Regions from separate parts of the Thomasclavelia ramosa DSM 1402 genome, predicted to be linked through region 1. Evidence: a T-box and tRNA genes for the amino acid it is inferred to sense, from the RefSeq annotation. Region 1 holds a T-box; the other holds one or more tRNA genes.
The links. A T-box is a leader RNA that pairs with one kind of tRNA and senses whether it is charged. The one in region 1 lies ahead of ileS (isoleucine--tRNA ligase), so its partner is inferred to be a tRNA-Ile.
Positions count from the first base shown of each region.

Region 2: it encodes a tRNA-Ile, which carries the amino acid that the T-box ahead of ileS (isoleucine--tRNA ligase) is inferred to sense. The anticodon was not compared.

Region 1 is NZ_CP036346.1:2,047,449-2,050,878, reverse strand. It holds gene EYR00_RS09965 (YlmH family RNA-binding protein) at 1-663, shown strand, start outside; gene EYR00_RS09960 (DivIVA domain-containing protein) at 676-1,107, shown strand; T-box leader at 1,104-1,306, shown strand; gene ileS (isoleucine--tRNA ligase) at 1,347-3,430, shown strand, end outside.
Region 2 is NZ_CP036346.1:2,652,865-2,656,294, forward strand. It holds gene EYR00_RS12730 (MATE family efflux transporter) at 1-994, opposite strand, end outside; gene EYR00_RS12735 (putative ABC transporter permease) at 997-1,752, opposite strand; tRNA gene EYR00_RS12740 (tRNA-Ala) at 1,809-1,884, opposite strand; tRNA gene EYR00_RS12745 (tRNA-Ile) at 1,903-1,979, opposite strand; tRNA gene EYR00_RS12750 (tRNA-Ile) at 2,006-2,082, opposite strand; gene EYR00_RS12755 (glutathione peroxidase) at 2,263-2,739, shown strand; gene EYR00_RS12760 (putative ABC transporter permease) at 2,928-3,422, shown strand.

The DNA of each region.
Region 1 (3,430 bases):
TTTTTAAATCCATATCATCAATCAATTGTTTATAGCATTGTAGGGAATCAAAATGATTTGATTGTTATTGAAGATGGTGGAATGGTTGATAGTGAAATGAAACGTTTGATTATTGCACCATCATTTTATCAAATTGAAAAAGAAGATTTTGAAATAGTTTTAGCTAAAATAAGTTATGCAAAACCATTTGGTACATTGAATCATCGAGATATTTTAGGAGCATTAATGTCTTTAGGGGTTAAACGCGAATTATTTGGGGATATTTATGAGTATGAGGATAATTTTTATGTTGCCATGGATGCAAAAATCTATGAGTATGTAAAAAATAACTTAATTAAAATTAAACGTAGTAAAGTTAAAATTTTAGAGAGTGAAGAGATTATTACAATTAAACATCAATATATAAGTAAAACTTTTATTGTCTCCTCATTTCGTTTAGATAAAGTTGTTTCAACTTTATATGGAGTGCCTCGAAGCAAGGCTGTCAGTTATATTCAATCAGGTTTTGTAAAAGTTAATCATAAAGAAGTTGAAGAAATAAATTATTTGTGTAATAATAGTGATATAATATCGTTAAGACGTCATGGAAGAGTTAAATTTGTCGATACTAAACGACGAACTAAACAGGATAATTATGTCGTTGAAGGGTATTTTTATAAGTAGGGGAGTGAGACGATGAGTGAATTTAAAAAGCAATTTAGGGGCTATAGTGTTCAACAAGTTGATAGTAAAATAGATGATTATCAAGCTGAGTTAGCATCACTAAAGCAGCAAGTTGCTAGTTTAACAGATGAATTAGATCATGTTAAAGAACAAAACTCGCTATTGCAGCATCGTGTCAATATTACCGAAAAAACTAATGAAGAAATTGCTCGTCTAGCCTTAAAAGAAGCAAGTGAATTGATTGATAAGGCTAAACGCAATGCCAATATGATCTTAAAAGAATCATTGGACTATGTTCGTAGTTTATCTAGTGAGATGAATGATTTTAAAGATCAGGCAATTAAATTCCGTTCATCGGTTCAAAAAATGTCCCAAGATATTTTGGATTCAATCGATAATTCGGAAGTCTTTAATCTTATTAACGAAGAAGATGAAGATAACTAAATACGATGAAAGAGACAGTTTATAGTAAGATGTTTGTAGAGAGCTGATGGATGGTGAAAATCAGTAACTATTATTATAATGGATCACTCTGGAGTAGCACCTTGAAATTAGTAGGGGTTGCCGTTAATCGCGTTAAGATGTTTGAGTGCGTATTGGAAAATACGAATTAAGGTGGTACCGCGAATTATTCGTCCTTTTATTTTGAAAGGACGTTTTTTAATTTATTTGGAGGAAAAGAAATGAACTATAAGGACACACTATTAATGCCAAAAACTGAGTTCGAAATGCGTGGGAATCTTCCTAAAAAAGAACCTAAGTATGTTGAACGCTGGCAAAAAGAGAACATGTACGAAAGAGTAATTGAGCAAAACAAAGGGAAAGAAGATTTTGTTTTTCATGATGGTCCACCATATGCCAATGGTAATATGCATATGGGACATATGTTAAATAAGGTAATCAAAGATGTTATCTGTCGTTACAATAATATGGAGGGACGCTATACGCCATATATTCCTGGTTGGGATACGCATGGATTACCAATTGAAAATGCGATTCAAAAATTAGGGGTAAATCGTAAAGAAATGTCTACAGCGGCTTTTAGAGAAAAATGTGATGAATATGCTCATGAGCAAGTAAATAAACAAATGGAACAATTAATCAGAATGGGGACATTTGCTGATTATAAACATCCATATTTGACTTTAATGCCCGAGTTTGAAGCTAATCAAATTGATGTATTTGCAAAAATGGCAATGGATGGATTAATTTTTAAAGGGTTAAAACCTGTCTATTGGTCACCATCAAGTGAATCAGCTTTAGCAGAGGCTGAGATTGAATATCATGATATTAAGAGTCCGACTATTTTTGTTAAATTTGCTGTTAAAGACGGTAAAGGAATCTTAGATACTGATACTAGCTTTGTTATTTGGACAACTACACCTTGGACTATTCCTGCAAACCTGGCAATTTGTTTAAATGAGCGTTACGATTATGCACTGATTGAAACAACTAAAGGAAAATTAATCGTTCTAAATGAATTAGTTGATTCATTAATGGAAAAATTTGAAATTACTGAGTATAAAGTAATCAAAAACTTTAAAGGTAGTGAGTTAGAATTAATCACTTGTCAACATCCTTTATATGATCGTGAATCATTAGTGATCTTAGGTGATCATGTTACTGCTGAGGCGGGGACTGGTTGCGTTCATACAGCACCAGGATTCGGAGCAGATGACTTTTTCGTCGGACAAAAATATGGTTTACCAGCATATTGTAACGTTGATGAACATGGATGTATGATGAAAGACTGTGGTGAATGGCTAGAAGGTCAATATGTAGATGATGCAAATAAAACAGTTACAATGAAACTAGATGAATTAGGAGTTTTATTAAAGCTTGAATTTATTACACATAGTTATCCACATGATTGGCGTACTAAAAAACCAATTATTTTTAGAGCGACTGATCAATGGTTCTGTTCAGTTGATAAAATCAGAGAGAAATTATTAAGTGAGATTGATAAAGTTAACTGGTTAAATGAGTGGGGACATATTCGTATTTATAATATGATTAAAGATCGTGGTGACTGGTGTATTTCTCGTCAAAGATCTTGGGGAGTACCGATTCCAATCATTTATTGTGAAGATGGAACACCGATTATGGAAGAAGAAGTTTTTAAACATATTTCTAATTTATTTAGAAAATATGGTTCAAATGTTTGGTTTGAACGTGATGAAAAAGATTTATTACCAGAAGGATATATAAATGAACATTCACCAAATGGTATCTTTAAAAAAGAAAAAGATATTATGGATGTATGGTTTGACTCAGGTTCCAGCCATACTGGATGTATGATTGAACGGGGATATCGTTATCCAGTTGATTTATATTTTGAAGGTAGTGATCAATACCGTGGCTGGTTTAACTCTTCACTGATTGTTGGAACAGCAGCTCATGGTTGTGCACCATACAAAACAGTTTTATCACATGGATTTGTTTTAGATGGCAAAGGCAATAAAATGTCTAAATCATTAGGTAATACTGTTGATCCAATTAAATTAGTTAACCAATATGGAGCTGATATTGTAAGATTATGGGCAACTTCAGTAGCTTACCAGCAAGATGTAAGAATCAGTAATGATATTATGAAACAAATTTCTGAAAATTATCGTAAAATTAGAAATACAATGCGTTTCGTATTAGGAAACTTAAATGATTTTAAACAAGCTGATCTAGTTGCAGTTGAAGCTTTGGCTGATGTTGATAAATATATGCTAGCTCAATTAAATGACTTGATTAAAGGATATCATAAAGCTTATGATAA
Region 2 (3,430 bases), 610 kb from region 1:
TCATTAACGATACCATCAATGCAAAACATAATAATTTACGCGCATTATCTCTAGCCTCATCAAGTTTATTAGCACCTAATTTATTTCCTATCATGATCGACACAGCTGAAGATAGACCACCAAAAACAATAAACATTATATTAGCTACTGTGTCAACAACAGATATGGAAGCCACTAAATATTCGTCACATCGCATATATGACATAAAAATTAAAGCTTGTCCCAATGAAAACAAAATTTCATTGATTGTCAAAGGAATTGCTTTACGAACAATACTGGTTAATAAGTTGACATTAATTCTAATTATCCCTTTTAAATCAAAACTAAAGAAATGTTTATTTCGATATAAAATAATCAAATATATTGCCATTTCAACAAGTCGAGCAATAATCGTTGCAATAGCCGCCCCTTGAATTCCCATTTTAAAGAATCCAAAATTTCCAAAAATCAAACAATAGTTTAATGCGGTATTAGTTATTACTGCTACTATCCCCACTTTTAGCTGAATCTTGTTAATACCAACTGCTCGTAAAGCCATCATACAAGTGAACGAAACAGCAAAAGGGATATATGTATATTTAGCAAGATGTAAATATTTAATCGCCTCATCAACTATAATCGGTGTTTTAGAAAACAATTCAATTGCGTATTGAGGAAAAATAAAAATTATTAATGTAAATAAAAGTCCTGCCCCAACCGCAAAAGCCATATTAATATTAAATACCTCTTGGCAATTTTTCTTCTGCTTAGCCCCGAAAAATTGAGCAATATAGATTCCCGCCGCTCCACATAACCCAAATAAAATTGAGTTCATAATTAGAAAAAAACGATTTGCCACCGTTACTGAAGTTAATGCAATATTGCCAATACTGCCAATCATTACATTATCAATTAAATTTACAAACGTTGTGATAAACTGTTGAGCCATAATTGGAAAAGCAATACTAATAACAGTTCTATAGAATTGTTTAGTTCCAAAATATTTCTTCAGCATCATCACTCATCCTTTTTTCTCTTTAATAAATCAGGGAACGCACGTATCAAACGCCGGTGCCCATATTTAAACAACTTCTTTTGTCTAATTAATGATTTTAAGACGATTTGCTGCTTTTGCCATTCTAGACGCTGTTTTTCAATATATGCACGTGCTTCATTTTGTTTTTCCTCAATACTTGCAATCAATCTATTTTCACTTTCTTCCAGTACTTGTTTTACTAATTCTAATTTCTTTTCAATATCCAATGCTACATGTGTTGATACAATTGTATCAACAATAAAGAGAACTGATAAAACCCCACTTAAGACAAATAAAATATTTTCATCAACTAATAATAGCTTACTAGTAAAAAAAGGCTGAACATAATCGATTGCCACAACACTAAATAAACCAAAACAAATAAAACCCTCTAAACAAACACGACCATTCAAATTAAAAGCCTTTTGGCTATAATCCCACCAGCGTCGATGGAACAGTTTCTCCATTACATACGAAGTAATATATTCTAATAAACAAGCTACTACCCCGCCACTAATAAATAAAGTATAAATAGGATAATTAACCTGCTGAATATCAAATAAAACAATTACCAGCATTGCACCAAAACCATAAATAGGAATCCAGGGACCATTTAAAAAACCTCGATTATATGGTTTTTGATGCCGTGATAAAGGCAAAATGATTGATTCCCAAATCCACCCCATTAAACAATAAATAAAGAATGAAACCACAAGAATTATCAACTTTCCAGTCATATTTTGCCTCCTTTAAATAAATTAAAAAGTCTGCCAAAGCAGACTTAATATACAATTGGTGGAGCCTAGCGGGATCGAACCGCTGACCCCCTGCGTGCAAGGCAGGTGCTCTCCCAGCTGAGCTAAGGCCCCAAAATATTAAAATATATATGGTGGGCCTGAATGGATTTGAACCATCGACCTCACCCTTATCAGGGGTGCGCTCTAACCAACTGAGCTACAGGCCCATATATATCTATTTGCAATTAACTAATGGTGGGCCTGAATGGATTTGAACCATCGACCTCACCCTTATCAGGGGTGCGCTCTAACCAACTGAGCTACAGGCCCATCAATCAACTGCCCTAATATAATAGCATGTAGATTCTTTACCGTCAAGCATTTATTTATAATTTTGACAATTTTTTTTATTTCTTAATTTTATCAAAAAAATCGTCATTGCATATTATTTGTTTGCATATCTAAATATTGTTATACTTTGATTATAGTTTATATTTAAGGGAGGCAATTATGAACTTATATGAAATAGAAGTATTAGATAATAACAATCAAACAATCTCACTAAATAATTATAAAGATCAAGTTTTACTAATCGTCAATACAGCAACCGATTGTGAATTCACCGAGCAATATGATGATTTAGAAGAACTTTATGAAAAATATCATAATTATGGTTTTTGTATTCTAGATTTCCCATGTAATCAATTCGGTGAACAAGCACCTGGAACAATGGAAGAAATCATGTCTTTTTGTGCGGATACTTATGGTGTTAGTTTTCCGCAATTTGCTAAAATCGAAGTCAACGGCCCAAATGAATCACCACTTTATACATATTTAAAAGAAAAACAAGATAGTACTTTATCAAAACGAATCGACTGGAACTTCACAAAATTTTTAGTTAATCAAGAGGGTGATGTCGTTGCCCGCTTTGAACCGTTAGTAAAGCCAAGAGAAATTGAAAATAATATTAAAAAATTATTAAAATAAATCTTTATAACAACATACTTGCATTGCAACATAATAAAAACTACTAAATTGAATGAACTTATTATTTTAAATCAAAAATAATAAGTTCATTTTTAATATTAATATTCATCGTATCTGATACCTCATCTTTAAGATAAGATTCTTGTATATTCCTCTTTTAATTACATATATTATTAAAGGAGGTAATAATGGTAAAATTTGCAATTTATACATTTTTAGGATTTATTCTTGAGTCAGTATATGTTTCAATCTTAAAGAAAGAATTCTATCTATCGGGATTACTAAAAGGACCGTTTATCCCTATCTATGGCTTTGGTGCATTATTGATTTTAAGCATTGTCCCTTATCATACTAATAATTTTGAAATCTTTTTTTATTCACTATTCGGCTGTACTGCCCTAGAATATTTGACTCACTTTTTCTTATCATATGATTCACAAATAGAAGTATGGAATTATGGTAAAATACCTAGCAATTATACTAGCCGTATTTGTATGTTCTATAGCTTGATGTGGGGATTTTTAGGAATTATTTTAGTTAATTACATCGATCCATTTATTAATAGCCTTCTAATTAATTTAAATTATTATGCTGTTAATATTATCGCACTCATATATATCCTTATAATCCTATATCAATTTTATAATCAGCAATTTCAAGTAACAAAAAAGCAGCCTAAATAGGTTGCCTA